Regions from separate parts of the Kitasatospora sp. NPDC056531 genome, predicted to be linked through region 3. Evidence: riboswitches for the same ligand, from Rfam matches in the RefSeq annotation. Region 3 holds a riboswitch; each other region holds the start of a gene.
The links. A riboswitch is a leader RNA that binds a small molecule or an ion and turns the genes downstream of it on or off. The one in region 3 is predicted to bind cobalamin.
Positions count from the first base shown of each region.

Region 1: linked by a shared signal. The riboswitch ahead of ACFQ87_RS20840 (cobalamin biosynthesis protein) and the one ahead of ACFQ87_RS30445 (HoxN/HupN/NixA family nickel/cobalt transporter) in region 3 are both predicted to bind cobalamin.
Region 2: linked by a shared signal. The riboswitch ahead of ACFQ87_RS39285 (ribonucleoside-diphosphate reductase subunit alpha) and the one ahead of ACFQ87_RS30445 (HoxN/HupN/NixA family nickel/cobalt transporter) in region 3 are both predicted to bind cobalamin.
Region 4: linked by a shared signal. The riboswitch ahead of ACFQ87_RS32270 (FecCD family ABC transporter permease) and the one ahead of ACFQ87_RS30445 (HoxN/HupN/NixA family nickel/cobalt transporter) in region 3 are both predicted to bind cobalamin.

Region 1 is NZ_JBHTTU010000023.1:52,844-58,231, forward strand. It holds gene ACFQ87_RS20835 (cobyric acid synthase) at 1-913, opposite strand, end outside; gene ACFQ87_RS20840 (cobalamin biosynthesis protein) at 910-1,998, opposite strand; cobalamin riboswitch at 2,097-2,228, opposite strand; gene ACFQ87_RS20845 (helix-turn-helix domain-containing protein) at 2,446-3,138, shown strand; gene ACFQ87_RS20850 (alpha/beta hydrolase family protein) at 3,273-4,397, shown strand; gene ACFQ87_RS20855 (hypothetical protein) at 5,084-5,388, shown strand, end outside.
Region 2 is NZ_JBHTTU010000105.1:7,248-12,635, forward strand. It holds gene ACFQ87_RS39275 (protein-L-isoaspartate O-methyltransferase) at 38-1,198, shown strand; gene ACFQ87_RS39280 (ribonucleotide-diphosphate reductase subunit beta) at 1,203-2,219, opposite strand; gene ACFQ87_RS39285 (ribonucleoside-diphosphate reductase subunit alpha) at 2,219-4,639, opposite strand; cobalamin riboswitch at 4,830-4,973, opposite strand; gene ACFQ87_RS39290 (glycosyltransferase family 39 protein) at 5,036-5,388, opposite strand, start outside.
Region 3 is NZ_JBHTTU010000048.1:27,897-33,284, reverse strand. It holds gene ACFQ87_RS30460 (AAA family ATPase) at 1-435, shown strand, start outside; gene ACFQ87_RS30455 (hypothetical protein) at 443-2,116, opposite strand; gene ACFQ87_RS30450 (ArsR/SmtB family transcription factor) at 2,186-2,569, opposite strand; cobalamin riboswitch at 2,651-2,844, shown strand; gene ACFQ87_RS30445 (HoxN/HupN/NixA family nickel/cobalt transporter) at 2,876-3,985, shown strand; gene ACFQ87_RS30440 (EamA family transporter) at 3,994-4,845, opposite strand; gene ACFQ87_RS30435 (helix-turn-helix domain-containing protein) at 4,997-5,388, shown strand, end outside.
Region 4 is NZ_JBHTTU010000056.1:21,732-27,119, reverse strand. It holds gene sodX (nickel-type superoxide dismutase maturation protease) at 1-120, opposite strand, end outside; gene sodN (superoxide dismutase, Ni) at 379-774, shown strand; cobalamin riboswitch at 862-1,013, shown strand; gene ACFQ87_RS32270 (FecCD family ABC transporter permease) at 1,110-2,168, shown strand; gene ACFQ87_RS32265 (ABC transporter ATP-binding protein) at 2,165-2,962, shown strand; gene ACFQ87_RS32260 (ABC transporter substrate-binding protein) at 2,999-3,991, shown strand; gene ACFQ87_RS32255 (nuclear transport factor 2 family protein) at 4,080-4,463, shown strand; gene ACFQ87_RS32250 (GNAT family N-acetyltransferase) at 4,473-4,949, shown strand; gene ACFQ87_RS32245 (anti-sigma regulatory factor) at 5,185-5,388, shown strand, end outside.

The DNA.
Region 1 (5,388 bases), on a different contig from region 3:
TGCCGGGCAGCACCACCAGGTCGGCGTCGGCCAGCTCCTCCGGCCGGGTCGCCCAGCGCACCAGCACGCCCGGCTCCTGCGCCAGCGCGTCCACGTCGGTGAAGTTGGACAGCCGGGGGAAGCGCACCACGGCCACCCGCAGCACGTCCGCCCCGAGCGGCCCACGGCCGTCGACCCGGTCCACCACCGTCGACAGGTCGAGCGAGTCCTCGGCGTCCAGCCACAGGCCCGGCAGCATCGGCAGCGTCCCCAGCACCGGACGGCCGGTCAGCTCGCGCAGCATCTCCAGCCCGGGCGCCAGCAGCCGCGCGTCGCCGCGGAACTTGTTGACGAACCAGCCCGCCACATGCCGCTGGTCCTCGGCCGACAGCAGCGCCAGCGTCCCGTACATCGCGGCGAAGACCCCGCCGCGGTCGATGTCACCGACCACCACGACGGGCAGTCCGGCGGCCGTGGCCAGGCCCATGTTGGCGATGTCCCGGTCGCGCAGGTTGATCTCGGCGGGCGAGCCCGCGCCCTCGCAGACCACCACGTCGAAGCGGCGGCGCAGGTCCGCCAGGCACTCCAGGGAGCGTTCCAGCAGGACGGGCTTGCGATCCCGGTAGTCCAGCGCGCCCACCTCGGCCACCGGTCTGCCGAGCAGCACCACCTGGCTGCGGCCGTCCGCGCCGGGCTTGAGCAGCACCGGGTTCATCGCCGCCTCCGGCTCCACCCGGGCGGCCTGCGCCTGCATCGCCTGGGCGCGGCCGATCTCGGCGCCGTCGGCGGTGACGAAGGAGTTCAGCGACATGTTCTGCGCCTTGAACGGCGCGACCCGCACGCCCTGGCGGGCCAGCCAGCGGCAGATCCCGGCCGTCACCACGCTCTTGCCCGCGTCCGAGGTCGTCCCGGCGACCAGCAGCGCGTTCGTCATGCCCCACCCCTCTTCATCAGGAGCCGCAGCAGGACGTGCCCCGCGACCGTCGTACCCAGCGCCAGCGCGCCCACCCGCCGGGACAGCGTGCAGGCCCGCTCGATGTCGTCCACCGTCACCGGCCGCAACTCCGCGCCCAGCACCGGCCGGTGCTCCACCCTTTGCCGTGGCTCCGCACTCGCCTCCGGGCGCTCCTGGCCCGGAGCCGACGCTCCTCGCTCCGGCGCTCCCTCCTGCGTCGGTCGCTTGTCGCTCGTCGCTTTCGGCTCCGGCGCGCCCTTCGGCTCGTGCGGGTACTGCAGAGTCCCGCCCAGCCGGACGCCCACCGCGCCGGCGAAGGCCGACTCGGCCTGGCCCGCGTTCGGGCTCGGGTGCGCGGAGCCGTCCCGCCGCCAGACCCGCCAGGCGGTGCGGGGCTCGGGTGCGGCGGCCACCGTCAGCAGCGCGGTGAGCCGGGCGCCCGGCCAGCCGGCCACGTCGTCCAGCCGGGCCGAGGCCCAGCCGAAGCGGGCGTAGCGGGGCGAGCGGTGGCCCACCATCGCGTCCAGGGTGTTCACCGCGCGGAAGGCCAGTAGGCCCGGCGTGCCCGCCAGAGCGCCCCAGGTCAGCGCGTTCACCACGGCGTCGGCGGTGTTCTCGGCCACCGACTCGACCACGGCCCGGGCGATCTGCTGTTCGTCCAGCGCGCTCGGGTCCCGCCCGCACAGGTGCGGCAGTCGTTCCCGGGCGGCCGTCAGATCGCCCGCGGTGAGGGAGCGGCCGATGGTGCGCGCCTCCCGGGTCAGCGAGGTGCCGCCGAGCACCGTCCAGGTCGCCGCCGCGGCCAGTGCCGCCCGCCCCAGCGGACGGCGTCCCACCGTTCGGTCCAGGGCCAGTGCGCCGGCCGCGACCGCGCCCACGCACAGCGCCGTGTACGCCGTCCCGGCCGTGCGGTCGTCGCGCCACAGACGCCGTTCGAGGCGGGTCGCGGCGTTGCCGAAGAGCGCGACGGGGTGGCCGCGGCGGGGGTCGGCGAAGCGGGCGTCGACGGCGTAGCCCGCGACGGCGCCCAGCGCGAAGGCGGCGGCGCGGGTCAGCGGGCGCACGGCGGTGGGCAGCTCGAGGTCCGACGGGGCGGGGCAGGCTGCATCGCGTGCGTGTCCTCACTCAGGGTCCGCGCCCTGGATCGACGTACCGGGGGCGAGAGTCTCCTGGCTTCCGGGTCGGACGCACCCTCGGGCCTTCCAGCGGCTTCTGACGGTCCGCCGTGGCACCTTCCGAGCGTGCTCCCCGGTGACAGTGGCGGGACCGCGCCGGACTCGCACCGGCTTCCTCTCCATGCCTCCGTTTGGCGCAAGGATCCCATCACGCGGCCGATCCACGCGTCAACCGAGGTCACGGAGGGGTTGGTCACACGGCGGCCACGGGGCGGCCACACGGCGGCCGGGTGTCGTCACTGTGCGATCGCCCAGCGCGGCGGAGGGCCCGTCAGTCCCGCTTCGTGCGTTCTGGGGCTGGGGCCACGCCGAGGACCGCGCCTACCGTTCGGTGCCATGCGCCGCCGAAAGACCCCCGCCGCCGCCCCGCCCCCGGTGCCGTTCTCGCCCGAGGCCGCCCGCGTCCACCGGGTCGGCCTCGGCCTGACCCCCGAACAGGTCGCCGAGGGCATGGCCGCCCACGGTGTACGGCTGCTGTTCGGCCACGTCCTCGCCTGGGAGAACGGCGACCTGCGGCCGGGCGAGGCCGAGCTCATCGCCCTCGCCCGCGCCCTCTGGTGCCCCGCCGCCGACCTGATGGGCGCCCGCCCGACGCGCCTGCGGGACCACCGCATCGCCCGCGAACTCGGCCAGGAGGCCGTGGCCGAACGTGTCGGCATGTCCCTGCCCGCCTACCGGGAGGCCGAACTGACCGGCCACTGGGACGGCGACCCTGACCAGACCCACGCCCTCGCCCAGGTCCTCGGCCTGCGGCTGACCGAGCTGGTCGAGGCCACCGGCCGCGCCGAGGCCCTGGACCGGCTGCTGCGCCAGTGCGTCGCCGGCCGCTGGCAGCCCCAGCTCCGCGCCCTCGCCCGCCTCGTCCCCGTCCCCGAGCCGGACCTCGCAGCCGTCCTTCCCGTCCTCCACCAGGAACACCACGTCCCCACCCACTGGGGCACGCCCAGCGTGCCCCGCACCCCCGCCCCGCCGCTCACCCCCCGGTTCTGGCAGCTCCTGGCGGCCCAGCCGACGGCCGTTCCGGTCTGACGCTCCTCTTCCTCCCCCATGCCCCGATTCCTTCCCCATGCCCCGGACGGCCCACTCCGGTGGCCGGGGGAGCACGACCCTGGTGAACTGGTGTGCGAACACCGTCCGGTCCGTGAAGCAGAGCGGGGAACGATATGCGTTGGCGAACCGCAGCGGTCGTGGCGGCCGCCGCCGTCGGGGCCGGGGTCGTCGTCCTGATGATCGGCCGCCGGGCTTCCGAGCGGATGGTCCGTCCGGGCGCGGGGCCGGACGCGGCCGTGCAGGAGTCCGGGCCCATCCTGGTGCAGAGCCTCGCCGCTGGCCGGGTCACCTTCACCCGCCGCCCCGAGAGCCTGCGGCGCGGCCGCTGGGCCGTCGAGTGGGAGGGCGGCGGGCACGCGGTGGTCGAGGAGATCCTGCACAGCGACGAGCAGGGCGTCACCCGGCGGCTCGTCCGCGCCGACCGGGGCACCCTCACGCCCGGCACCGAGGTGCACTTCACCCCCCGCGTGCTGCTCGGCGACCCCACCGAGGCGCTCGGCCTGGCCTTCAGCGACACCAGCGCCGACGGCGAGCTGGGCGACCTCCCGGCCTGGCGCCTCGACGGCAAGCGCGGCACCTGGGTGATCCTCGTCCACGGCACCGAGGCCGACCGCCAGCAGACCCTCCCGGTCCTGCCCGTCCTCGACCGCCTCGGCCTGCCCGTCCTCGCCGTCACCTACCGCGGCGACGCGGGCGCCCCCGCCTCCCCGGACGGGCTCAGCCACTTCGGCGCGACCGAGTGGCGCGACGTCGAGTCGGCGATACGGCTGGCGCTCGACCACGGCGCGGGCAGGGTGATCCTGTACGGCTGGTCGCTGGGCGCCACCATGGTCCTGCACGCGGCGGCCCGCTCCGCGTGGGCGCACGCCATCAGCGGGCTGATCCTCGACTCGCCCGTCCTCGACCTGCCCGCCTCCGCCCGCCGCGACGCCGCCCGGGCCGGCTTCACGGGCGTCGCCGCCGAGCTGGGCGCGCTGGCCGCCGAGGGCCGCACCGGCGTCGACCTCGCCGACTTCGCGCGGCTCGCCGAGGGTGCGGACCTGCACGTCCCCACCCTGGTGCTGCACAGCCCCAGCGACCCGATCGCCCCGTTCGGCACCGCCCAGCGCCTCGCGGCCGCCCGCCCGGACGTGGTCAACCTGCAGACCTTCCCGGGCGCCGACCACGCCGCCCTGTGGAACTCCGCCCCCGACCACTACACCGAACTCCTCCGTCGCTGGCTCACCCCCCTGCTCTGACCGTGCCCACCCCGGCTTGGGGGGCCAAATTTGGCCCTGCGGATGAGAGTCGGCCCATCCGACTCCCCGCGTCACTCCGCCTGACAGCCCACCGCCGCCCCGGAAGCACCACCGGCCCGGGGCGGCCGACGCTCCGCCCGCCGTCCGCGCGACCCCCGTTCGATTCGCTGTCCGGTTCGCGCCCCCGGTGCGGCTCCGGCCCGCGCGCCAGAAGTCGGCCCGGCCGACTTCCCGTGCCGAAACCCCCGCCCCCTGGCACATGCCGCCTGGCCGGATCCCACCCACCGCGCCTCCGCGCACCCTCCGTACACCCCCGTTCGACACGCAGCGTGACCGGCCGAACGAGCACCGCGACGCCCGGCCGCAACCCTGGCATGGCCCCGCCACACGTTTCCGGCCAGGCGGTTTGCCACTGTTGCCCGATCTTGCGGAGGTGCCGTCCCCGGTCTCCCGGTCGTACGGACAACCGGATGTGACAGAAGGCCGGTGCAAGGGGAAGACTGCTCGACGTGACGTCTCGGAACCCGCGCGACCGTGATGCCCCGCTCCCGCCGACGATCGGTACCGGTGCGACGGTGACCCGTCTCCCCGGTACACCCCACCGGCCCTCCGGTGGCAGGCCGGGTGGGGCCGGTGTACCCCGGCGGCGAGGGCCCGCGCCGGCGCCAGGGCGGGGTCGGGTTCCCGTGCCGGAGGGCTTCCCCGCGCCGGCCGAGCTCGCGCCGCTGGCCCGTCGGATGCTGGTGGACGCCGTCCGGATCGCCCGCTGGGCCGGGGAACTGGACGAGGTCGACAAGCGTGGCGAGCTGCTCCCGGAGGACGCCCGTGCGGCGGGCCGGGCGCTTGCCATGACGGTCGGCGCCGCCGCCAAGGCCTGGGGGCAGGCGCTGCTGGTCGGCCTGGTGGAGGCCCGGGACGGCGGCGCCGGCCCCGGCTGGCGCCTGCACGCCTGGGAGCACGACGACGAGGCCGTGGTGCGTGGCTGGTCCGG
Region 2 (5,388 bases), on a different contig from region 3:
TACCGCCTCCGCCGCCGGGCGACGGGAAACACAAAAAGTGACCGGTGACCTGGTGGGCCACCGTGAGCGGATGGACGCGGTCATGGAGCAGTGTGGGGTGTGGCCGGCCGATTCGCCGTGGGTGCGCGAAGCGATGGCCGCGCTGCCTCGCGACGCGTTCGCGCCGGATCGGTTGTGGCGTTGGGACGGTCACTCCTACGTGCCGCTCGACCGTGTGGCTGATCCGGCCGCTTGGGCGGACGAGTTGTACGCCGGCCCGGATGCGGCGGCGGTCACCCAGGTCACCGATGGACTTCCCTCGTCGAGCCTCTCTGCGCCCTCGGTGGTGGCGGACATGCTGGACAGCCTGATGCTGGAACCCGGTCACACGGTCTGGGACATCGGTACCGGGCAGGGCTGGAGTTGTGCACTCGCCGCGTGGCGCGCTGGGCCCGGCTTGGTCGTCTCCACGGAGATCGACGAAGACCTTGCTGTTCTCGCTCGCAAGCGGCTTGCTGCTGCCGAGGTGCTCGTCGGCAACGGCACCAGCAGCATTCCGCCCGGTGGCCCGTTCGACCGGATCCACGCGACCTACGCCGTCGAGACCGTCCCGTACGAGTGGATCGAAGCCGCCAAGCCGGGCGGCCGGATCGTCTACCCGTGGGGACGGCTCGGGCACGTGGCGCTCACGGCGGCCGCTGACGGGCGCAGTGCGAGCGGCTGGGTGCAAGGCCTCGGACAGTTCATGGCGGACCGGTCCGGACCGGTTCCGGTCTCGGGCGGCTACGCGAAGGTGCGTGGCACCGGCGACCCCGACTCCGAGCAGATCACCGAACGCGACCTTGCCCCGCTCGCCGACGACTGGGATCTGCGCTTCGCGTTGCGCGTCGCCGTTCCAGAGGCCGTGGTCATCACCGGCCGAGACGAGGACGGCGTCAACGCCTGGATCCACGACGGCAACGCATCATGGGCGGCCCTGTCCGCGCGTGGCGACGGCAGCGCCGTGCTGCACCAGGGCGGCCCGCGCCGCATCGGCGACGAGCTGCTGACCGCCTGGTCCCAGTGGGAGGCACACGGCCAACCGACGCCGTACGACTACGGGATCACCGTCACACCGGAGCGCCAGTGGGTGTGGCTGTGCGATCCGGACGGCGTCCGCTGGCCCATCACCGACAGAGGGGGAGCGCCGAGTGGCGCTCCCCCTCTGGCAGGGCTCTGACTCTTTAGAAGTCGTCGTCGAAGGAGACCGAACCCTCAACCGCGACCTGGTACGCGGAGACCCGGCGCTCGAAGAAGTTGGTCAGCTCCTGGACGTTCTGGAGCTCCATGAAGCCGAACGGGTTGGTCGACCCGTACCGGATCGGCAGGCCCAGGCGGGCCAGGCGCTGGTCGGCCACGGCCTGGAGGTACTCGCGCATGGAGGCGGTGTTCATGCCGGGCAGGCCCTCACCGCACAGGTCCTGGGCGAACTGGAGCTCGGCCTCGACGGCCTCCTCCAGCATCTCGGTGACCTGCTTGGCCATCTCCTCATCGAAGAGGTCGGGCTCCTCCTCGCGCACCGTGTCCACCACGGAGAACGCGAAGTCCATGTGCATGGACTCGTCGCGGAACACCCAGTTGGTGCCGGTCGCGAGACCGTGCAGCAGGCCGCGGCTGCGGAACCAGTACACGTACGCGAATGCACCGTAGAAGAACAGACCCTCGACGCACGCCGCGAAGCAGATCAGGTTCAGGAGGAACGCGCGGCGGTCCTCCTTGGTCTGCAGCGAGTCGATGTGGTCGACCGCGTTCATGTACTTGAAGCAGAACTTCGCCTTCTGGGCGATGGAGGGGATGTTCTCCACCGCGGCGAAGGCCGCCGCGCGGTCCTCCGGGTCCGGGAGGTAGGTGTCCAGCAGCGTCAGGTAGAACTGAACGTGGACGGCCTCCTCGAACAGCTGGCGCGACAGGTACAGGCGCGCCTCCGGGGAGTTGATGTGCTTGTAGAGGCTCAGCACGACGTTGTTCGCGACGATCGAGTCACCGGTCGCGAAGAAGGCGACCAGTCGGCCGATCATGTGCCGCTCGCCCTCGCTGAGCTTGGCGAGGTCGGCGACGTCGGAGTGCAGGTCCACCTCCTCGACGGTCCAGGTGTTCTTGATCGCGTCGCGGTACCGGTCGTAGAACGACGGGTAGCGCATCGGGCGCAGGGTCAGCTCGAAGCCGGGGTCGAGCAGCATCTTGCGGTCGTCGGCAGTCATTACTGGCAGGCCTCGCAGGACTCGGGGTTCTCCAGGGAGCAGGCGATGGCGGCTTCCTGCTCCGGGGTGAGGGCGGGGGTGCCCACAGGAATCGTGTTGGCCGGCACGGGCGCGGCGGCGCGGGCGGCGCCGGACGCGGCTTGGGCGATGCGGGTCGCCGGGCGCGAGCGCAGGTAGTAGGTGGTCTTCAGACCGACCTTCCACGCGTAGGCGTACATCGAGCTGAGCTTGCCGATGGTCGGCGCCGCCATGAACAGGTTCAGCGACTGGCTCTGGTCCAGGTACGGCATGCGGGCCGCGGCCAGGTCGATCAGGGCGCGCTGCGGCAGCTCCCAGGCCGTGCGGTACAGCGAACGGACCTCCTCCGGCAGCCAGTTGAACTCCTGCACGGAGCCGTTGGCGTCGCGCAGGGCGTCGCGGGTCTGCTGGTCCCAGACGCCGAGCTCCTTGAGCTCGCGCACCAGGTACGGGTTGACCTGGAGGAACTCCCCGCTCAGGGTCTCGCGCTTGAACAGGTTGGACACCTGCGGCTCGATGCACTCGTACACGCCGGCGATGGACGCGATGGTCGCGGTCGGGGCGATCGCGAGCAGGAGCGAGTTGCGCAGGCCGGTCTCGGCGATGCGGGCGCGCAGTGCCGTCCAGCGGTCGGCCCACTGCGGGGCGGCCGTCGGGAAGTGGTCGATGTGCAGCTCGCCGCGGGCGGCGCGGGTCTCGCCGTACGCCTCGTGGCGGCCCAGCTGCTCGGCCAGGTCGGCGGAGCGCTCGTAGGCGGTGAGCATGATGCGCTCGGCGATGAGGGTGGACAGCCGCGCGGCCTCGGCCGAGTCGAAGTCGATCCGCAGCTTGAAGAAGACGTCCTGCAGGCCCATCACGCCGAGGCCGACCGGGCGCCAGCGGGAGTTGGAGGTGCCGGCCTCGGTGGTCGGGTAGAAGTTGATGTCCACCACGCGGTCGAGGAAGGTGACGGCCGTACGAACGGTGGCGTCGAGGCGCTCCCAGTCCATGGCGCCGAGCAGGTCCTCGACCGAGGCCCCGTCCGCCACGTGCGCGCCGAGGTTGACCGACCCCAGGTTGCAGACGGCGGTCTCGGAGTCGTCCGTGACCTCCAGGATCTCGGTGCACAGGTTGGAGGAGTGCACCGTGCGGCCCGGCAGCGCGGTCTGGTTGGCGGCGCGGTTGGAGGCGTCCTTGAAGGTCATCCAGCCGTTGCCGGTCTGCGCCAGGGTGCGCATCATGCGGGCGTACAGGGTCTGCGCCGGGATGGTGCGGACGGCCTTGCCGGCCTGCTCGGCCTTGCGGTACGCCTCGTCGAAGTCGGCCCCCCACAGGTCGACCAGCTCGGGCACGTCGGCGGGGGAGAACAGCGACCAGTCGGCGTTGGCGTTGACCCGGCGCATGAACTCGTCCGGGATCCAGTGCGCCAGGTTGAGGTTGTGGGTGCGGCGCGCCTCCTCACCGGTGTTGTCGCGCAGCTCCAGGAACTCCTCGATGTCGGCGTGCCAGGTCTCCAGGTAGACGCAGGCCGCGCCCTTGCGCCGGCCGCCCTGGTTGACCGCGGCGACCGAGGAGTCGAGGGTGCGCAGGAACGGGACGATGCCGTTGGACTTGCCGTTGGTGCCGCGGATCAGGCTGCCGCGCGAGCGGATGCGCGAGTAGGACAGGCCGATGCCGCCGGCGTGCTTGGACAGCCGGGCGATCTGCGCGTAGCGGTTGTAGATCGAGTCCAGGTTGTCCAGCGGGGAGTCGAGCAGGTAGCAGCTCGACATCTGCGGGTGCCGGGTGCCGGAGTTGAAGAGCGTCGGGGAGGAGGTCAGGTACTCCAGGCGGCTCATCAGGCCGTACAGCTCGGCCACCTCGCGCACCGACTGCTCGGAGTCGCCGACCGCCAGGCCGCAGGCGACGCGGAGCAGGAAGTGCTGCGGGGTCTCGATCACCTTGCGGGTGATCGGGTGGCGCAGCAGGTATCGGGACTGCACGGTGCGCAGGCCGAAGTACTCGAAGCGGTCGTCGCCGGCGGTGTCGATCAGCGCGTTCAGGGCGGCGGCGTGCTTGGCGACGAAGGCCGCGGTGGTGTCGCCGATCAGGCCCTCGGCGTGGCCGACGGCGATCGAGGCGGAGAAGGAGACCGCGCCCTGGCTGTTCGCCTCGTCGACGATCTCCAGGGCGAGCAGACGGGCCGCCAGCTTCGAGTACTGGGGGTCCTCGGCGATCATCGACGCGGCGGCGTCCACGGCCAGCCCGCGCAGCTCGGCGTAGTCCGAGCCGGCGTGGCGACCGCGCAGCGCGGCGGCGGCGACATGGCCGGGGTCCACCTCGGTGAGGTCGGCGCTGCGGTCGGTGAGAAGCCGCAGCAGCGCTCCGCCGGGGTCGGAGACCGTCGGGTCGGTGAAGGCGGTACCGGAGCCCTGGGCGGGCAGGGTGGCTGAGGCAGCGGTGGTCAAGGCGCTCTCTCCTGGCGGCGATCGGCGGCGGTGATCGAGTGGCACCGGACCGATCCGGGCAGGGGAGCACGGCGCGAACGCAAACGGCGTCGCGCGACGGTGTCTCCCCGGCCCGCCCGCGAGGCCCGGAGGTGTGGTGCTGGTGCTGGCGCGGCCTCTGCGGGAGGGCCGTGGGCACGCCGTCGGCAGGTACTCGGACTCGCGGACACGGCTGCTGGAGCCGCCCGCACACCGCTGCGGGGCAGTCCCGGACTCCCACCGGGTTCCCCTGCATCGACAGCAGGAGTGAGCATACATGTAGTGCCAGCGGACTGCGGCGGCACCATATGTTGTGCCTGTCGTGTCGCTGGCGCCGACGGGCCCGGCGGGCTGTCAGTGCTTCAGGTACACCTTGTACGTGCTCGAATCACCGGTTGGGGAGGTGAACTGGGCGATCAGCCGGTACTGCCCGCCGGCGGCCAGGGCGGCGCTCAGAGCCCGGTCGGTGGCCTCCGGGGCGGTGCTGTCGAGGACCACCATGGTGAACCAGCCGTCCCGGATCGCGGCGGTGCTGCCGTCCTGGCCGTGGTGCTGCGCTCCGGCGCCGTCGCGGTAGTCCGTCCCGGCGCGCGCCGAGACCCACTGCTCGGGCTTGCTGACGCTGCCCAGGTAGTACTCGGCGAGGCCGTCGACCTCGGTGAGGTAGTGGCCCTGGGGCACGGCGTGCGCCCGCAGGACGGCCAGCA
Region 3 (5,388 bases):
GACGGCCTGCTCTGCCTGGCCGACGGCCGCCCGGGCGAGGCGGTGGACCGGTTCACCCGAGCCCTGGCGGAGAACCGGGGCGATGCGCACGGCGAGATCGTGCAGAGCTACAACCTGGCGCAGGCGCTGATCGCGGACGGCCGCCCGGAGCAGGCGCTGACCGTGCTGGCCGAGGCCGCCGCGCGGGCCGAGGCCACCGCGGACCACGACATGCTGATGAAGCTGCCGCTGGTCCGCGCCCGGGCCCACCAGGCGCTCGGGCAGCTCGACCTCGCCGTCGCGGCCGCGGGCGACTGCGCCCGCCGGGCCGGGGAGCGCAAGCAGTACCCCAAGGAGGCCCAGGCCCACACCCTGCTAGTGGCTCTGGCCGAGGAGCTGGACGACCCGGAGCTGGCGGAGCGCAGCCGGGCCCGCCTGCGGGAGCTGCGGCCCTGAGGCCCGTCTAAGGACCGGTCCGGAAGGACACCCGGGTGCGGTGCTCGCCGGTGCGGACGGTGAGGCCGTGTTCGGGGAGGCCTGCCGGGTCGCCGCCGTCGGCGAGCCAGGAGGCCACGGCGGAGCCGAGCAGCAGCGGGTCGAGGACGGGCTCGGCGCGGCCGAAGTCCCGTTCGGCGAGGGCCTCCAGCAGCTGGCCGGTGTGCAGCCTGAGCAGGTGGCGGGCCGGGCCGAGGGCGGCCACCACGACGGCGAGGCCGGGGAGTTCGGCGGCGGTGTCGGCGAGCCAGTGGACGGCGGGGTGTTCGGCGTGCGGCTCGGTGCGGGCGAGGACCTCGGCGGTGTAGCGCAGGGCGTCGCCCGGGTGGTCGTCGGTGAGCGCGTGGAAGCCGCGCGGGGTGGGGTCGTTCGGGTCGAACGGGTAGCGCCGCAGGCTGACCTCCGTCCCCTCGCTCTTGCCCTCGACGTCGTACGCGGTGGGCCGGTCGGTGCCGCCGGGGCGCGGGACGGGCTTGGGGTAGGGCGGCAGGACGGGTTCGCCCTCGGGTTCGTCCAGGCGCTCCAGGAAGGAGTAGAGCAGCGGGCGCAGCAGCCGGGCGGATTCGCCGCGGTGGGCCAGCGAGCGGTCGGTGATGTCGCTGAGGTCGGCCGGGTCCCGGGCCAGGGCCTGTTCGAGCTGGGCGGCGAGGTCGCCGTCCGGGTCGAGGACGGGCGCGGCCTGGCCGAAGGCGTAGCTGGGGGAGTGCGGGTCGAGTTCGGCGGCGCCGGTGGCGACCAGCAGGGTGCGGCGGCCCAGGGCGGCGCCGTAGACGGAGACCGAGCCGTGGTCGCCGATCAGGCAGTCGGCGGCGACCAGCGCGGCCTGCCAGCCCTGGTGCGGCGGGATCAGCCGCAGGCCCATCCGGCGGGCGTCGTCGAGCAGGGCCTCGGGGTCGTGCCGGCTCCAGATGTTGGGGTGCAGCACGACGGCCACCGTGTACTCGTCGGCGGGCAGCCGGCGGACCAGGCGGCGGGGCAGGTCGGGGCGGCGGCCGAGTAACGAGTGCCCGCTCCAGGTGGAGTTGACGACGACGAGCCGGCGGCCGTCGACGGCGCCGAGTGCGGCGCGGTAGGCGTCCCGGGAGCGTTCGCTGCCGAGGATCCGGTCGAAGCACGGGTCGCCGACCACCCGGGCGACGTCCAGCGCCTCGGGGCAGGAGACCCGCAGCCGGTCCAGCTGCTCGGGGTGGGAGAGGCCGAGGACGTCCACGAACACCCGCCCCCGGTGGGTGAGTTCGTTGCGGGACAGGCCTGCGGCGCTGACCGTGTCACCGGTGGACTCGGTGACCAGGCGGTTGTAGCCGGCGCCGTGCGGGAGGACGACCAGGTGGGCGTCCAGCCGGTGCATGGAGGCGTGGACGGCGCAGGCGACGGCCAGGTCGAAGCGGCGGCGGACGGCGTCCTCCCACTCCAGCACGGTGTAGCCGGGCAGGCCGCGCAGGTAGTCGGTGAGGCCGCGGTCGGCGAAGGCGGAGCCGGGGTTGACGGTGAAGTACCGTTCGATGCCGTCCTGGTTCAGCAGGGTGAGGACGTCCAGGACCCGGGTCGCCGAGGTGAGGGTGCGGGCGACCGCCAGCACGCGGGCCTTGACCGGGCGGGTGTTCCAGCGGTCGGCGGGCCAGACGTGGGGGTGGGACGGCACCTCATGATCGTACTCATCCAGCCGCTCCCGGGGTGCCCCTTGCGAGAGACGGCCGGCCCCGAGTGTCGGTCAGCCCGCCGCTGCGGTGGGTTCGTGGTGCTCTCCGGCGGCGCACTCGTCGAGGAGGGGGCGCATGCTGTCGTCCACGAGCCGGTAGCGCACCACGCGTCCGTCCTTGTCTCCGGTGACCACGCCCGCCGTGCGCAGCAGCCGCAGGGCCTGGGACACGGCGGGGTCGCGCATGCCGGTGGCAACCGCCAGGTCGGTGACGGCGAGCGGGCCGGCCCGGTTCAGGGCGAGCAGCAGGGCGAGCCGTCCGGGGTCGGCGAGCAGGGAGAACCGCTCGGCCCAGGACCGGACGTGCGCGGTGTCGCCGATCGCGGCGATGGCCTCGCAGACCCGGTGGCCGTCGATGGTGCGGTGGCCCGCGCGGTCGGCCGGTACGAGATGCATGCGGACATTCTTGCAGGCAGGGGCCTGTGATCCTGGACACCTGCACAGGTGCGCAACCTTGCGAGGGTGAGGCCGGAGCCCTACGGTGTTCCCCGCCGTGGTGCTCGGGAAGACCGGTGACGGACCCTCAGGGGTCCCAGTCCGGAGCGGCCCTCGCCACTGTGATCGGGGGAGAGTTGTCCGTACCCACGTGCCACTGGGCGCCTCGTGCGCTTGGGAAGGCGGGTCCGGAAGCCCCGTAAGCCAGGAGACCGGCCACGGCATCTCACGAAGTCATTCCACGAGGTGCTGGAGCGTGATCCGAAGATGACCCTGCCCGAAACCGCCACTCCTGCTGAGGCGGCCCCCTCCGTCCTGCCCACCTTCAGGTGGAAGCGCGAGGACACCATCCGCACGGCCGGGCTGATGGGGGTGATCCTGGCCATGCACGTGGTGGCCTTCGGGACGCTCATCTTCCTGGTCGCGCCCCACAACTACGCGGTCGGTACCCAGGTCTTCGGGGTGGGCCTGGGCATCACCGCGTACACCCTCGGCATGCGGCACGCCTTCGACGCCGACCACATCGCGGTGATCGACAACACCACCCGCAAGCTGATGGCGGACGGCAAGCGGCCGGTCTCGGTCGGCTTCTGGTTCGCCCTCGGGCACTCCTCGATGGTGGTCATCATGGCCGCCCTGGTGGCGGGCGGCGCGCAGCTGGCGAACACGCTGATGGACGACGACTCGGCCACCCACAAGTGGCTCGGGCTGGTCGGCACCACGGCCTCCGGCGCCTTCCTCTACCTGATCGGCGCGCTCAACCTGGCGGCGCTGCTCGGCATCCTCAAGGTGTTCCGCTCGATGCGGGCCGGGAAGTACGACGAGGCGGAGCTGGAGGAGCACCTCAACTCGCGCGGCTTCATGGCCCGGCTGCTGAACCGGGCGACCCGCTCGATCACCCGGCCCGGGCAGATGTTCCCGGTGGGCATGGTGCTGGGCCTCGGCTTCGACACCGCGACCGAGGTCACCCTGATGGTGATGGCCGGCTCGGGTGCGGCGGCCGGGCTGCCCTGGTACGCGATCGTCTGCCTGCCGCTGCTGTTCGCGGCGGGGATGAGCCTGTTCGACACTCTGGACGGGACCTTCATGAACTTCGCGTACCAGTGGGCGTTCTCCAACCCGGTGCGCAAGGTGTACTACAACCTGACCATCACCGGGCTGTCGATCGCGGTGGCCTTCATCATCGGCACCATCGAGCTGGTCGGGGTGCTGCACGAGAAGCTCGACCTGACCGATCCGGTCACCGGGTTCATCGCGGACATCTCGCTGGACAACGTCGGGTACGCGATCGCCGGGCTGTTCGTGGTGGTGTGGGCGATCGCGATCGCCTACTGGAAGCTGGCCGGGGTCGAGAAGCGCTGGACGCCCGCGGAGTAGTCCGTCGGTCACGCTGCCGCGAGCAGCAGCGTGCCCGCGACGGCGAGCCCGGCGCCGACCACCTGGACCGCGCGCAGCCGCTCCTTGAGCACTCCCCGCGCCAACAGCGCGGTGACCACGGGGTAGAGCGAGGCGAGCACGGCGGCCACCGCCGCCGAGCCGCCGTGCGAGGCCATCGCGAACGTGGCGTTGCCGGCGACGTCGGCCAGCCCGACGGCGGTGAGCAGGGGCAGCCGGGCGCGCAGCTCCGACAGCAGTCCGGAGGTGTCGGTACCGCGCAGGCCGAACAGCAGCGCGGTGCCGCCGACGGCGATGTTGACGAGCCGCTGGACGCACAGCATGAGCAGCAAGCCGCCGCCGGCCGAGGCCTGGGCGAGCAGGGCCATGTTGGTGCCGAAGCCGAACGCGGCGGCCAGGGTGAGCAGCAGGGCCGTGCGGGCGGCGGACGGCCCGCCGCGCTCGGGGCCGCCGGCCAGCACCACGCCGGCCACGGCCACCGCGGTCCCGGCCACCTGGCCGGGACCGGGCCGCTCGCCGAGCGCCAGCCCGACGCCGACCGGTACCACGACGCCGACGGTGGCCAGCGGGGACACCACGCCCATCGGGCCGAGCGCGAGCGCCCGGTAGAAGGCGAGCATCGCGAACGGGCCGAACACCCCGGCGGCGACGGCGTACCAGAGGGCGGGGGAGGCGTCCGCCCAGCCGCCGGTGGCCAGGACCGCGAGGAGGAGGACGACGGTGGCCGCGGCCTGGGAGACGACCACGACGGCGAGCGCGGGCAGTCGGCGGGTGAGGACGCCGCCGCCGAAGTCGCCCAGGCCGGTGAGCAGGCTGGCGGAGAGGGCGAGCAGGACGGTCACTGGAGGTGCCAGGAGATCGAGGACAGCACAATGCACTCCGAAGTACAGTCGGATGGACTCGTTGCCGAGAAGGCAGCGTAGTTCACTGAACTGAACCTCGACGAACAGTATTCTGCACTTTCCGTATTGTGGACACCGGAGGACTGCCCGCGTGCCGGACCCCGACCTCGTCTCCCAGGCCCTCGCCCGGAACCTCAAGCGGCTGCGCGCCGAGCGCGGCCACACCCTGGACGCCCTCGCAGCCCGCTCCGGGGTGAGCCGCGGCATGATCGTCCAGATCGAGCAGGGCCGCACCAACCCGAGCGTGGCCACCGTGGTCCGGCTCGGCGACGCGCTCGGCGTCTCCATCGCCACGCTGCTCGACTACGAGGAGGGCCCGGACGTCCGGATCATCCCCGGCGACCAGGCCGTGCCGCTCTGGACCGGTGCGAGCGGCGGGACCGGCACCCTGCTGCACGGCATCGAGGCGCCCGGGCCGCTGGAGCTGTGGGAGTGGCGGATGGAGCCGGGCGAGGAGTACTCCTCCGAGCCGCACCCGGCCGG
Region 4 (5,388 bases), on a different contig from region 3:
CCGCTTCACCACCAGCAGGTCCTGCTGGAGGGGGTGCCGGAACAGCACCACCGCGCCCGGCCGGATCGGCGCGCCGTAGCGGACCAGCAGCTGGTCGCCCTCGCGCAGGGTCGGGACCATCGACGGGCCCGCCACGTCGACCAGCCCGAACGGCACCACGCCACCCCCCGCACCGCCCTGCGGCTCCGCGCTCCGCGCCACGACTCCTCCTCCTGGACCAACCGCACCCAGTCTGCCGCACGGACCGTCATCCGTTCGATGTCCGGATTACCCCGGTTCCGGGTCCGCCTTTCGCCCTAGGCCCACCGCCCGATCGCGAAACCCGGGGGGCGGAAGGGTAATCTCGGGCGCGGGAAGACGATCTAAGGAAGGACTCCCATGTTCTCTCGTCTGTTTGCACCGCGTGCCACCGCTCACGCCCACTGCGACCTGCCCTGCGGCGTCTACGACCCGGCGCAGGCCAAGCTTGAGGCCGAGTCGGTCAAGGCCACCCAGGAGAAGTACCAGGCCAACGAGGACCCGCACTTCCGCGCCCGCGCCATCATCATCAAGGAGCAGCGCGCCGAGGCCGTCAAGCACCACATCTCGGTGCTGTGGAGCGACTACTTCAAGGCCCCGCACTTCGAGAAGTACCCCCAGCTGCACCAGCTGATCAACGACACCCTGAAGGCCGCCTCGGCCGCCAAGGCGTCCACCGACCCGGCCACCGGCCAGGCCCTGCTGGACCTGATCGCCGAGGTCGACAAGATCTTCTGGGAGACCAAGCAGGCCTGAGCCTGACGCGTCGCCACCCGGCCGCCCCCGTCCGCCCGTCGGACGGGGGCGGTCGTGCGTTCACGCCCGATCCATGCCAGGTAAGGGTTGCCTGGCCTGAGTGGCTGTTATGCTGCCAGGGCGTCCGAGGGGGAAGTCCGGTGTGAATCCGGCGCTGACCCGCAACGGTGAGCGCGGCCCCGGGGGCACCCCCCGCGTCCGCGCCAGCCCGATCGCCCTCGGCCGCTGAACTCCCGACAACTCGCCGTGGACTGCGAGGGGAAGGCGCCCGGGCACGCCCCCGGCCGGCGCCCGCCCCGGCACGCCCACGGCCCGAGGCAAGGCGCGATCCTCTCGTGGACAGCAGTTCGCCCGCTCGCCGAATACCCACGCTCCCACTCGCCGTCGGCCTCGCCGCCGCCCTGCTGCTCTCCCTGGTCTCCGGGGTCGCGCTCGGCGCCTCCGGAATCGAACTCCCCCGCGTCCTGCGGCTCCTGGGCGCCGGACTGACGGGCGGCCGGCTGGACGCGAGCGAGGCGGCCGGGTACGCCATCGTCTGGGAGATCCGGCTGCCGCGCACCGTCCTGGCCGCCGTGGTCGGCGCCGGACTCGCCGCCACCGGCGTCGCCGTCCAGGCGCTGGTGCGCAACGCGCTCGCCGACCCCTTCGTCCTCGGCATCTCCTCCGGCGCGGCCGTCGGCGCCAACGCCGTCCTGTTGTTCGGCGCCTTCGCCTCGCTCGGGGTGTGGGCGATCTCCGCCTCCGCCTTCGGCTCCGCGCTGGTCGCCATGACGCTGGTCTACCTCGCCGCCCGCACCGCGTACGGCCTCACCCCGCTGCGCCTGGTGCTCACCGGCACCGCCCTGTCCTACGGCTTCTCCGCCGCCACCACCCTGATGGTCTTCGCCGCCGACCGCGGCGAGGCCGCCCGGGACGCGATGATGTGGCTGCTCGGCAGCCTCGGCGGCGCCACTTGGGGCTCGGTGCCGATCGCCGCCTGCACCGTCCTGGCCGGACTGGCCTACCTCGGCTGCGCCGCCGGGCGGTTGGACGCGCTCGCCATGGGCGACGAGACCTCCGCCTCGCTCGGCGTGGACCCTGACCGGCTGCGCCGCGAACTGTTCACGGTGACCGCCGCCGTCACCGGCACCGTGGTCGCGGTCAGCGGGGCGATCGGCTTCGTCGGGCTGCTGATGCCGCACCTGGCCCGGATGCTGGTCGGCGCCGGACACCGCCGGGTGCTGCTGATCGCCCCGCTCGCCGGGGCGCTCCTGCTGGTCTGGGTGGACATCGCCTCGCGCACCCTGCTGGCACCCGCCGAACTGCCCGTCGGGGTGTTCACCGCGGTCCTCGGGGTGCCCGCCTTCCTACTGCTGATGCGCCGTCGCGGCACCGCCCTCGGGGGTGCCCGATGACGGCCCTGACCGATGTGACGGACGCCGAGGACCTCGCCGTCGACGCCGTCTCGGTGGAACTGGCCGGCACCCGGCTGGTCCACGAGGTGCACCTGAAGGCCGCCGCCGGCCAGGTGGTCGGCCTGGTCGGACCGAACGGCAGCGGCAAGTCGACCCTGCTGCGCTGCGTCTACCGGGTGCTGCGGCCGGCCGGCGGGGCCGTCCGGCTGGACGGCGACGACCTGCACGCGCTCACCGCGCGCCAGGCGGCCCGGCGGGTGGCCGCGCTGACCCAGGAGCACTCCGTCGGGTTCGACTTCACGGTGGCCGAGGTGGTCGCCATGGGCCGGCTGCCGCACCGCCGCGGCATGGGCGGCCCGACCGACGAGGACCGGCGGCGCTGCACCGAGGCGCTGCACCGGGTCCGGGCCGGGCACCTCGCCGAGCGCGGCTTCCTGAGCCTTTCCGGGGGCGAGCGGCAACGGGTGCTGATCGCCCGCGCGCTGGTCCAGGAACCCCGGCTGCTGGTGCTGGACGAACCCACCAACCACCTGGACATCGCCCACCAGTTGGAGGTGCTGGCCCTGGCCCGGGAGGCCGGGCCGACGGTGCTCACCGCGCTGCACGACCTCAACCTGGCGGCGGGCCACTGCGACCTGCTGTACGTGCTGCGGGCCGGCCGGATCGTGGCCTCCGGGACGCCCCACGAGGTGCTCCGACCCGCCCTGCTGGCCGAGGTGTTCGGCGTCCGGGCCACCCCGGTCCGGCACCCGGACACCGGCGCCCTCCAGCTGCTGTTCGACCGCCTCCCCTGAACCACCCGAAGACCGCTCCGATCCGAAAGAAGTGACATGCGCACCAAGGCCGTTGCCACCGCCGCCCTGCTCACCCTCGGACTCACCGCGTGCGGCGCGGAGATCGCCCCCACCGCGGCCACCACCGCCTCCGCCCACTACCCGGTGACCGTGGACGACTGCGGGGAGAGGCTCACCTTCGCGCAGAAGCCCGCCCGGGTGGTGACCAACGACGTCAACACGGCCGAGCTGATGTTCTCCCTCGGCCTCGCCGACCGGATGGCCGGCTACGTGATGCCCGACGACAAGGGCCGGGTCGACAAGGTGGCCTGGCAGGACGGCTACCAGCAGACCACCTGGCTCTCCAAGAAGGTGCTCACCAAGGAGATCGCGCTGGACGCCGGGGCCGACCTGGTCTTCGCCGGCTGGCACTACGGCTTCGACGAGGGCAGCGGGGTCACCCCTCAGGCGTTCAAGGCGCTCGGCGTCGACTCCTACGTGCTCAGCGAGTCCTGCCGTCGCGGCAGGGGCACCGAGCGCGGGGTGATGGACCCGCTGGAGGCGCTCTACACCGACCTCGCCAACCTCGGCGAGATCTTCGACGTCAGGGACCGCGCCGACCGGCTGGTCTCCGACTTCAAGGCGAAGATCGCCGCCGTCCCGCAGCCGGAGCACCGCCCGTCCGTCTTCCTGTACGACAGCGGGCAGGACAAGCCTTACACCGCCGGGAAGTTCGCCGCCGCCAACCAGATCATCGACAAGGCCGGCGGGGCCAACATCATGGGCGACCTCGCCGACACCTGGGTCACCGCGGGCTGGGAGAGCGTGGTGCGGCGCGACCCCGAGGTGATCGTGATCAACGACTACGCGACCCCGGGCGCCGAGGAGAAGCGGAAGTTCCTCAAGTCGTTCCCGCCGCTGGCGGGCGTCTCCGCGGTCAAGAACGACCGGATCGTGGTCATGGGCTACGTCGACCTGGTCGAGAGCCCCCGCAACCCGGCCGCGATCAGCACCCTGGCCGACTACCTGTGCACCGTCCCGGCCCGCTGACCGGCCCGGATCGAGCCGCTTCCGATCGGGTCCGCCGGGCGTACGCTCAGAGGTACGAGCCGACGGACCCGACCGGAGGAGCGAGATCATGACCACCATGGCGGCGCCGTCCGCCTTCGACACCCGGGCCCTGCGCGAGGGCATCGAGCGCTGCGACTCCGAGGCCCTGCTGGCCCTGTACGCCGAGGACGCCGAACTGCGCGTGGTCGACCGCAAGACCCAGCCCAGCCACCCCCTGGTGATGCACGGACGGGACGAGATCGGCGCCATGCTGAACGACGTCTACGGCCGCGAGATGACCCACAAGCTGGAACAGGTGGTGGTCCAGGGCGACCACGTCGCCTTCCTGGAGTCCTGCCGCTACCCCGACGGCGTGCGGGTGCTGATGTCCTCGATGGCCGACCTGCGGGACGGCCGGATCGTCGACCAGACCTCGATCCAGGCCTGGGACGAGAGCGGGCCCGAGCAGTAGGCTCGCGGCATGATCCGCACCGCCGTCGTCACCGACGTCCCCGTCGTCCTGGCCATGATCCGCGAGCTCGCGGACTACGAGCAGGCCCCACAGGAGGCGGTGGCCACCGAGGAGCAGCTGCGGGAGGCGCTGTTCGGCGCCAACCCGGCGCTGTTCGGCCTGATCGCCGAGGACGACACCACTGGCGAGCCGGTCGGCTTCGCGGTCTGGTTCCTCAACTTCTCGACCTGGCGCGGCACCCACGGGATCTACCTGGAGGACCTCTACGTCCGCCCGGAGGCCCGCGGCGGCGGCCACGGCAAGGCGCTCCTGCTGGAGCTCGCGCGGATCGCCGTCGAGCGCGGCTACGCGCGGGTGGAGTGGTCGGTGCTCGACTGGAACCAGCCCTCGATCGACTTCTACAAGTCGCTCGGCGCAGTGCCGATGGACGAGTGGACCGTCTACCGGCTCACCGGCGAGGCACTGACCGCCGCCGGCAGTCGTTGAGAGTTGTTGAGAAGTCGCTGAACCGACCTGCGAGTAAGGGCAAAGCCCCTGCCACCCAGCGTCGCAATGCCTTACCATGAGTGACTCTCGCACCGGGGCGCGAAGCACCCGCGACGATGGCGGACCAGCGGCATCGACGCCCCTCCGTGGGGTAGCAACAGCGGTAGTAACAGCGGTAGCAAGGCCCCCCGGCGGGGGTACCAAGCAAGCACAGCGCGTCACCCAGGAGGCAAGGGTGTCCCAGATCGACAGCGATCTCGGAGTTCAGGACTTCGTGGAGGTCCGGCTGCCCGCGGCGGGGGCCTACCTCTCCGTGCTGCGAACAGCGACGGCCGGGCTCGCGGCCCGGTTGGACTTCACCCTCGACGAGATCGAGGACCTGCGGATCGCGGTGGACGAGGCCTGCGCCATCCTGCTCCAGCAGGCGGTGCCCGGCTCC